DNA from 3 places in the Saccharopolyspora sp. NPDC003752 genome. Region 2 is predicted to be linked to each of the others. Evidence: riboswitches for the same ligand, from Rfam matches in the RefSeq annotation. Region 2 holds a riboswitch; each other region holds the start of a gene.

Region 1 (3,265 bases), on a different contig from region 2:
GGCGTATTCCATGCCCATCTCGACGAGCCGCTCGCAGGCGCCGAGGGCGTGCGCGGGCAGCAGGTAGCGGCCGCGGCCGATCCACTGCATGGCGAGCTTGAAGCCCTGGCCGACCTCGCCGAGCACGTTGTGCTCCGGGACCCGCACGTTGTCGAACACCAGCGCGGCGGGCTGCCGCTCCCACGGGCCCATGATGTCGATCGGCTCGGACTTCCAGCCCGCGTCGCGGTCGGCCAGGAAGCAGGTGACGCCGCCGCCTGCGCCCTTCTCCCGGTCGGTGACGGCGAAGACCATCACGAAGTCGGCGTCGATGCCGCCGGTGATGAAGGTCTTCTCGCCGTTGATGACCCACTCGTCGCCGTCCTTGACGGCGGTGGTGCGCAGGTTCTTGGCGTCCGAGCCGGCGCCGGGCTCGGTGATCGCGAAGCACGACTTGCGGGTGCCCTCGATCGTCGGGAGCAGGTAGCGCTCCTTCTGGTCGTCGTTGGCGTAGTACAGGATGTTGTCGGCGTAGCCGCCGAAGCGGAACGGCACGAAGGTGCGGCCGAGCTCGACCTCGATGAGCGCCGTCATCACCGCCGACAGGCCCATGCCGCCGTACTCCTCGGGCGTCTGCACGCCCCAGAACCCGGCCTGCTTCGCCTTGTCCTGCAGTTCCCGCTGCTCGTCCTTGGTCAGGCCGCGTTCCCCGGCGCGCTCGCGGCGCAGCACCTCCTGTTCCAGCGGCACCAGTTCGCGCTGGACGAAGTTGCGCACCCAGTCGCGGATGTCGCGTTCTGTGTCGGACAGCGAGAAGTCGACCATCGCCGGATCCTTTCCTGCGGCCAGCTAACTAACGTCGTTAGTTTTGTGGCAGCCTAAGGCGGTCCCGGCGAGCGCCGCAAGGGATCCGACGAGGAGAAGACGTGCCCAGACCGACCACCCCCCGGCTGTCGCCGGAACGCATCCGGCGGATCGGCCTGGAGATCATCGACGCCGACGGCCTCGAAGCGCTGTCCATGCGGCGGCTGGCCGAACGGCTCGGCGTCCGCGCGGCGTCGCTGTACAACCACGTGTCGACCAAGGACGAGCTGCTGCACGAGATCGCCGACGACGTGATGGCCGCGGTCGACGTCTCCGGCTTCGACGCGGACTGGACGACCGGCCTGCGCACCTGGGCGCGCTCCTACCGGGCCGCCCTGATCGCCCACCCGAACCTGGTCCCGTTCCTGGCCTACGGCCCGGCCCGCCGGGAGAACGCGCTGCGCCGGGCAGACGCGGTGCACGGCGGCCTGACCAGGGCGGGCTGGCCGCAGCGCTACGCCACGATGATCGGCGCCTCGACGAAGTACCTGGTGGTGGGCTCGGCGATGGGCTCCTTCAGCGGCGGCTTCCCGGACGACGCGGCGCTCTACGGCGACCGCTTCCCGCACCTGAACAAGGCCCACCTGCTCCGCGAGCACGCGGCGGAGATCGACGCCGACAGCTTCGAGCTGGCCCTGGCCGCCCTGGTCGACGGCCTGGAGAAGCAGTACGGCGAGCTCCCCGCCTGAGATCACTCACCCGCCCGGTTGACGTGGGTCACGCCGGTTCGTAGCGTCGGCGTTCACACAACCGAATACCGCGCCCACGACGTCGTGCGGGAGAGACTCCGGCCCGTTCCGGGACCGGAGCGCCGAAGGAGCAATTCTCCCCAGCAAACTCTCAGGCACCGGCACCGCACGGCACCAGGCGAACACGGAGAAAAGCAGAAGCGCCCGCTTCTCGCCCACGGTGCAAGCCGCCCCCTCGCGGGCGGCGAAACTCTCAGGCCAATGACTCCGGGGAGACCGCCCGACCAGCGCAAGCCCGCGCAGGTCGAGGTCGAGGCATCCCCGATAAGGTTGGGCTCAGTGAGCTGACCGGCCCTCGACTGCCGACCGGCGCCCACCAGGAGGAGTCTCACCATGTCGTCGCCACGACAGACGCCCTTGCACCACGTGCACGAAGCCCTCGGGGCGACGTTCACCGAATTCGCCGGCTGGCGGATGCCGCTGCGCTACTCGGGCGACACCGCCGAGCACAACGCGGTGCGCACCGGCGCCGGCCTGTTCGACCTGACCCACATGGGTGAGATCCGGATCAGCGGGCCGCAGGCCGCCGAGGCGCTGGACTACGCGCTGGTCGCCAACGCGTCCGCGATCAAGCCCGGCCGCGCCCGCTACACGATGATCTGCAACGCCGCCGGCGGCGTGCTCGACGACCTGATCGTCTACCGGCTCGGCGACGAGGAGTTCCTGGTGGTGGCCAACGCGGCGAACGCCGCCGTGGTCTCCGCCGAGCTGGCCGAGCGCATCGGCGGCTTCGACGCCGAGCACCAGGACGTCTCCGATGACTACGCGCTGATCGCGGTGCAGGGCCCGAACGCGGTCGCGATCCTCGCGCCGCTGACCGACACCGACCTCGCCGAGGTCAAGTACTACGCGGGCTACCGCAGCCGGGTCGCGGGCAAGGACGTGCTGCTGGCGCGCACCGGTTACACCGGCGAGGACGGCTTCGAGCTGTTCACCGAGCCCGGCGACGCCGAGGCGGTCTGGCAGGCGCTGACCTCCTCCGGCGCCGAGCACGGCCTGCAGCCCGCCGGGTTGTCCTGCCGCGACACGCTGCGGCTGGAGGCCGGCATGCCGCTGTACGGCAACGAGCTGTCCGCCGAGCTCACGCCCTTCCACGCCAACCTCGGCCGGGTGGTCAAGCTGGACAAGGCCGGCGACTTCGTCGGCAAGGACGCGCTGGCCGCCGCGGCCGAGAAGCCCACCGAGCGCACGCTGGTCGGCTTGAGCACCGAGCAGCGCCGGGCGCCCCGGCACGGCTACCGCGTGCTGGACGCCGACGGCGCCGAGATCGGCGTCGTGACCAGCGGCGCCCCCTCCCCGACGCTCGGCCACCCGATCGGGATGGCCTACGTGGACCGCGACCACAGCGAACCCGGCACGCAGCTGCAGGTCGACATCCGCGGCAAGGCCGTCGCGGTGCAGGTCGTCGAGCTGCCGTTCTACCGCCGCAATGCCTGAAGAGAAATACACAGGAGGCAACACCATGTCGACACCGGACCTGTTCAACGACCAGCTGGCCGCGGTGGACCCCGAGGTGGCGGCGGCGGTCGGCGCCGAACTCAACCGCCAGCAGAGCACGCTGGAGATGATCGCCTCGGAGAACTTCGCACCGCAGGCCGTCCTCGAGGCGCAGGGCTCGGTGCTGACGAACAAGTACGCCGAGGGCTACCCGGGCCGGCGCTACTACGGCGGCT
Region 2 (3,265 bases):
CAGGCCGACCAGCTCCTCGGCCTGCGCGCGCGACTGGGGGAGGTCGGCGACCGCCACCGCATTGCCCACCGCGATCAGCGGGCGCGGCGAAGCGTCGTGGGACACGAGCGCTTCCCGCAGGTCCGGCCAGCCGCCCGCGCCCGCCCGGTCCGGCACCAGGGCGTAGAGCATGGTGCCGATCTCGGTGACCAGCGGGCGCCGTCCGATCCCGCGCGTGATCCACTCCCACATCGCCAGCCGGTGCCCCTCCGCTGGCCCGGCGGACGACGGCATTTCGATCGCGACGACCCGATGCGCCTCGTTGGGCACCGCCAGCTCGTTCACGGCCACCCGCCAGCCCTCGCCCCCCTCCAGCAGCAGCCGCACCTGCTCGGCGGACCGGCGGCGCTCCGCGTCCGCCACCGCCCGCCACCGCAGCAGTTGCAGCGCGACCAGCGGGGCGGTGTCGGCGAACGCGGTGGACCGCTCCTCGGAGACCTCGCCGGGCACCACGGCCCACATCGAACCGAGCAGCTCGCCGCCCATCCGGATCGGCACCACCAGGCGGGGCAGGGTGCCGTCCTGCTGGGCGGGCACGAAGATCGCCGAACTGCCCTTGCTGAGCTGGCGGAACGTGCCGCGGGCCCGGAACTTGGCGAGCACCTCGTCGGGCTGCTTCCGGCCCATGATGGTCGACACCCGCGCCGGGTCGGTCAGGTCCTGCCGGGCGGAGTAGGCCAGGACCTGGGAGTGCGCGTCCTCGATCGTGACCGGCGCGTCCACCACGTCGGCGACCGCGTCGGCGAGGCGGAACAGGTCGCCGACCCCGGTGCCGCGCGCGTCGGCCTCCTCGATGCCGGTCCCGCCCAGCGCCGCCCGGATCAGCCACACCAACTGCGCCCAACCGGTACCCGGCCGGACTTCCACCAGGGCCACCCCGGCTTCCTCGGCCGCCGCGGCCACCGCGTCGTCCACCGAGATCGGCGGCTTGAGCAGCACCGCTGCCGCGCCCTGCGCGCCGCAGGCCCTCGCCAGCCGCTTCGCCTGCTCGCGATCCGCGACTGCCACGCCCAGCACGAGGTCGCCGCCCGCCGCGGTCGGCGGCTCATCGGGTTCGGCGATGACGACGTCTCCCACGCAGACCGTCGGCTCCGGGCTGACCACTGTGCGCAGCAGCGTGGGGCCGACCCGTTCGACCAGCGCCCGGATGTCCAGCATCACCGGCCTCCTGAGTGCTTCGGGCCGCTGCCAGTCAGGTGGGGGAGGGCATTGACACCAGGGCTGGCCCGTTTATCGTTGCTGAGCACATCGACAATCGCATACCGGCCGTCGACCCCGTGCGGGAGAGACCTTGAGGGCTCACACCGAGCCGTCAGGGCGCCGAAGGAGCAAGACTCCCCACAAACTCTCAGGCACCCATGACCGTTCGGGCGAGGCAACTCTGGAAAGCGCGCGTCATCCGTGACGCTCCACCCACGGTGCAAGCCGCGAGAAACCGCGGCGAAGCTCTCAGGTTCCGAAACAGAGGGGGAGGCCCAGCCCCGGGCATCCCTGCCCCCGAAAGCCTTGGAGCCTCCCGACATGTCCCTGCCTGCGAACCTGCGCTACACCGAAGAGCACGAGTGGATCGAGGACCGCGACGAGCTGGTCCGGATCGGCATCACCCAGCACGCCGCGGACGCGCTCGGCGACATCGTCTTCGTGCAACTGCCCGAGGTGGGGGAGCAGATCGAGGCGGGCCAGGCCTGCGGCGAGCTGGAGTCCACGAAGTCCGTCAGCGACCTGTTCGCGCCGGTCACCGGCGAGGTCGTGGCGATCAACGAGTCCGTCGTGGACGATCCGGCGCTGGTCAACTCCGAGCCCTACGGCGAGGGCTGGCTGCTGGAGGTGCGCACCTCCGACACCGGTGCCCTGCTCACCGCCGAGCAGTACGCCGCGGTGATCGCGGAGTAGCGGGGAATAGGCGAGGGGAGGAGACGGTCAATGGCGATCAGCGTCTTCGACCTGTTCTCGGTCGGTATCGGGCCCTCCAGTTCGCACACGGTCGGCCCGATGCGCGCGGCCCGGCTGTTCGTGCAGCGGTTGCACGGCGAGGGCCGGTTGCCGCAGGTCAAGCGGATCAAGGCGGAACTGTTCGGGTCGCTCGGCGCGACCGGGCACGGGCACGGCAGCCCGAAGGCGGTGCTGCTCGGTCTCGAGGGGCACAGCCCGGAGACCGTCGACCCGGCGGCGGTGGAGGGCCGGGTCGCCGAGATCCGGGAGACCGGGCGGCTGCGGCTCGACGGCGTGCAGGAGATCCGGTTCACCGTGGACCGCGACCTGGTGATGCACCGGCGCAAGTCGCTGCCGCTGCACCCCAACGGCATGCGGTTCACCGCGACCGGCACCGACGGGGTCGAGCTGGAGAGCGCGGTCTACTACTCGGTCGGCGGCGGTTTTGTCGTCGACGAGGACGCCACCGGCACCGATCGGATCAAGCCCGACGCGACCCCGGTGCGGTACCCGTTCCGGACCGGCGCGGAACTGCTCGCCCGCACCGAGGAGTCCGGGCTGCCGATCAGCGGCGTCATGCTGGCCAACGAGCTGTCCTGGCGCGGCGAGGACGCCGTGCACAAGGAGCTGCTGGGCATCTGGCAGGTCATGCGCGAATGCGTGGACAACGGATGCCGGAACTCCGGCGAACTGCCCGGCGGGCTCAAGGTCCGGCGACGGGCGGCGGAGCTGGCCGCTTCGCTGACCGAGCACGACGATGCGCTGGAGTGGGTGACGCTCTTCGCGCTCGCGGTGAACGAGGAGAACGCGGCCGGCGGGCGCGTGGTGACCGCGCCGACCAACGGCGCGGCCGGGATCGTCCCCGCGGTGCTGCACTACTACATGCGGTTCGTGCCGGGCGCCGACGACGCCGGCGTGGTGCGCTTCCTGCTCGCGGCCGGTGCGGTCGGCGTGCTGTTCAAGGAGAACGCGTCGATCTCCGGTGCCGAGGTCGGCTGCCAGGGCGAGGTCGGGTCCGCGTGCTCGATGGCGGCCGCCGGGCTCGCCGAGGTGCTCGGCGGGACCCCGAGCCAGGTGGAGAACGCCGCGGAGATCGCGATGGAGCACAACCTCGGCCTCACCTGCGACCCGATCGGCGGTCTCGTGCAGATCCCGTGCATCGAGCGCAACGCAGTCGCGTCGGTGAAGGCGATCACGGCGGCTCGGATGGCGCTGCGCGGCGACGGCACCCATTTCGTCTCGCTGGACAAGGTCATCAAGACCATGCGCGAGACCGGCCGGGACATGAAGGTCA
Region 3 (3,265 bases), on a different contig from region 2:
GCAGCGCGTCCGGCGTCTCGATGTCGAGCTCGTCGACGTCACCGCCGGTGACGCCGAAGGCCTGCCACACCGTCGCCAGGTGCGCCCGCGTGGTGGTCTCGTCGCAGCTGATGCCGACGTGGTCGGCGTCCACGCGGCGGAGGTTGATGCCGCCCCGGCGGGCCCTGGCGACGACGTCGTCGGCCTTGCCCGGCACCTTCACGAAGATCGTGTCGAAGAACTCCTGGTGCAGCACCTCGACGCCACCGCGGCGCAGCTGCTCGGCGAGCACCGCCGCCATCCGGTGCGCGCGGGTCGCGATCGACCGCAGCCCGGCCGGGCCGTGGTAGACCGCGTACATCGAAGCCACGACGGCCAGCAGCACCTGCGCGGTGCAGATGTTGCTGGTGGCCTTCTCACGGCGGATGTGCTGTTCGCGGGTCTGCAGCGCCAGCCGGTAGGCCTGGTTGCCGTCGGCGTCGACGCTCACGCCGACCAACCGCCCCGGCAGCTGCCGTTCGAAGCCCTTGGCCACGGCCATGAACCCGGCGTGCGGGCCGCCGAAGCCCATCGGCACGCCGAACCGCTGGGTGCTGCCGACCACCACGTCCGCGCCGATCTCGCCGGGCGAGCGCAGCAGCGTCAGCGCCAGCAGGTCGGCCGCGACGACGACCTTCGCGCCGCGCCGGTGGACCTCCGCGATGATCTCCTCGTGGTCCCGCACCGCGCCGGAAGCGCCCGGGTAGGACAGCAGCACGCCGAAGAACTCGCCGTCCGGCAGCGCCTGCGCGCCCGCGGCGAGGTCGGCGACGACGACCTCGATGCCCAGCGGCTCCGCGCGGGTCTCGATCACCGCGATGGTCTGCGGCAGCGTGTCGGCGTCCACCACGAACCGCGGCGACTTCGACCGGCCCGCGCGGCGCACCAGCGTCATGCCCTCGGCCGCGGCGGTGGACTCGTCGAGCATCGACGCGTTGGCCACCGGCACCCCGGCCAGGTCGGCCACCATCGTCTGGAAGTTCAGCAGCGCTTCGAGCCGGCCCTGCGAGATCTCCGGCTGGTACGGCGTGTAGGCCGTGTACCAGGCGGGGCTCTCCAGCACGTTGCGCAGGATCACCGGCGGCGTGACCGTGCCGTAGTAGCCGAGCCCGATCATCTCGGTGTGCGGGCGACAGCGGCGCGCCAGCTCGCGCAGCTCGGCCAGCGCCTCGGACTCGGTGGCCGGCTCCGGCAGCGCCAGCTGCAGGTCGCCTTCCCGGATCGTGTCCGGCACGGCGTTCTGCCCCAGCTCCTCCAGCGAGCCGACGCCGATCACGTCGAGCATGCGCGCGAGTTCGGCCGGCATCGGGCCGACGTGCCGGTCGGCGAACGGCGTGCCGTGCTCCAGGGCGGCCAGGGGAATGCGGTCGTGGGTCACGTCGGTCATCGCCAAACCTCAATCGTCGCGGCGGCAAAGGGCGGCAGGCAGCCGGAACTGCCCTGCTCTCCCCCTCTGTCACTGTCCGCGAAGCGAACGCCTGAGAGCTTCACCCGGGAACCGGGCTTGCACCGTCGGCGGGGTGCACCACGGCCGTGGTGCACCCTCTTTCCAGAGGTATCTCGCCCGTGCGGTCCAGGTGGCCTGAGAGGTTGGCGGGGAGGGTTGCTCCTTCGGCGCCGACCGCGGCCTAGGCCGGGCCGGACTCTCCCGCACGGGGTCGGCGATGTGCCGCAGCTTACCCGATCAGGGGGTCCGAGCGGACCAGCGATGTCACCGGCCACACACCACCCGGTCGGGGCCGGTCGGCTCAGCCGGTCTCGGCCTGCCGGTCGCGCCGCCGACGGGACAGCTCGTCGTCCATCGGGACCAGCTCCGCGCCGTCGGCCCGTTCCGCCGGGAAGTCGTGGATCGTGCCGCTGATCTCGCGCATCGCACCGCTGACGGCGATGCCGAACACTCCTTGGCCACCCTGCAACAGGTCGACCACCTCCTCGGCAGAGGTGCACTCGTAGACCGTCGTCCCGTCGCTGAACAGCGTCAGCCTGGCCAGGTCCTGCACGCCCCGGTTGCGCAGGTGTTCCACCGCGACCCGGATGTTGTGCAGCGACACCCCGGTGTCCAGCAGTCGCTTGACCACCTTGAGCACCAGGATGTCCTTGAACGAGTACAGCCGCTGCGAGCCGGAGCCGGCGGCGCCGCGGATGGACGGGCCGACCAGCTTGGTGCGCGCCCAGTAGTCCAACTGGCGGTAGGTGATGCCGGCGATCTGGCAGGCGGCCGGACCCCGGTAGCCGACCAGTTCGTCCGGCAGCGAGGCGTCGGGGAACAGCTCGCCCTGCTCCACGGCAGCATCCCGGTTGGACGCTTCCTCGACCACGCCTGCCTCCCCTCGTCCGGCACGAAGCCGACGACGATCACCAGCTCCCGGACCATCGCGGTCCGAGGCCGCGAACACCCCCCAGCGGCCGAATCACACCGGGGCAATTCGCGTAAGTTCGACGGTAGGCCTGCCCCGCGGGGAGGTCAACGCGACGCGCGGGGCACCCGGACGACCCGGCCCCCGCCTGCTCGCGCAGACGGGGGCCAGGCTGTGTCGTCGGTCGATCGGCGGGCTCAGGTGTCGGCGCCGCGGAAGTCCTCCGGGGAGACGGAGTCCAGGAACTCGCGGAACTTCTCCACCTCGTCCTCCTGCTCGTCCGGGATGATCAGCCCCGCCTCGTCCAGCACCGATTCGTCGGCGTGGATGGGCACCCCGATGCGCAGCGCCAGCGCCACCGAGTCGCTCGGCCGCGCGGAGACCCGCACATCCCCGTCGAACACCAGCTCGGCGAAGAAGGTGCCGTCCTGCAGGTCGGTGATCCGCACCTGTTCCAGGTCGCGCCCGAGGGCGCCGATGACGTCCTTCAACAGGTCGTGGGTAAGGGGTCTCTGCGGCCGCACACCCTGCTGCTCCAGCGCGATGGCGGTCGCCTCGACCGAGCCGATCCAGATCGGCAGGTAACGCTCGCCGTGCGCCTCGCGCAACAGCAGAATCGGCTGGTTTGCTGGTAGTTCAACTCGCACGCCGACGACGCGCATCTCGCTGCTCATCGTCACATCGCCTCCTCCAGCGCGCCGAAGCGTGACATCCCCGTCGAGGATCGCGCACCGACGCCTCCGACGCTACCCGCGTTGCGGCGGACACGCCCATCCCTTTAGCGGTCTGGTCGACCACCGAATCCGCGGCCTTCCTGCCGGTGCATCTGGTCCGAACCGCTGGCTGAGCTCTTCATCGAGCATTACCAGCACGATACACCGCCGACCCGT

The links. A riboswitch is a leader RNA that binds a small molecule or an ion and turns the genes downstream of it on or off. The one in region 2 is predicted to bind glycine.
Region 1: another riboswitch for glycine. It lies ahead of gcvT (glycine cleavage system aminomethyltransferase GcvT); the one in region 2 lies ahead of gcvH (glycine cleavage system protein GcvH).
Region 3: another riboswitch for glycine. It lies ahead of gcvP (aminomethyl-transferring glycine dehydrogenase); the one in region 2 lies ahead of gcvH (glycine cleavage system protein GcvH).

Annotation. Positions count from the first base shown of each region.
Region 1 is NZ_JBSGJZ010000030.1:93,550-96,814, forward strand. Features, by position in the region: gene ACWEV3_RS31305 (acyl-CoA dehydrogenase family protein) at 1-804, opposite strand, end outside; gene ACWEV3_RS31310 (TetR/AcrR family transcriptional regulator) at 906-1,532, shown strand; glycine riboswitch at 1,610-1,709, shown strand; glycine riboswitch at 1,710-1,810, shown strand; gene gcvT (glycine cleavage system aminomethyltransferase GcvT) at 1,926-3,029, shown strand; gene glyA (serine hydroxymethyltransferase) at 3,055-3,265, shown strand, end outside.
Region 2 is NZ_JBSGJZ010000024.1:76,076-79,340, reverse strand. Features, by position in the region: gene ACWEV3_RS27640 (PucR family transcriptional regulator) at 1-1,197, opposite strand, end outside; glycine riboswitch at 1,310-1,414, shown strand; glycine riboswitch at 1,415-1,514, shown strand; gene gcvH (glycine cleavage system protein GcvH) at 1,561-1,932, shown strand; gene ACWEV3_RS27630 (L-serine ammonia-lyase) at 1,963-3,265, shown strand, end outside.
Region 3 is NZ_JBSGJZ010000008.1:138,355-141,619, reverse strand. Features, by position in the region: gene gcvP (aminomethyl-transferring glycine dehydrogenase) at 1-1,405, opposite strand, end outside; glycine riboswitch at 1,578-1,679, opposite strand; gene ACWEV3_RS13120 (MerR family transcriptional regulator) at 1,767-2,336, opposite strand; gene ACWEV3_RS13115 (bifunctional nuclease family protein) at 2,573-3,049, opposite strand.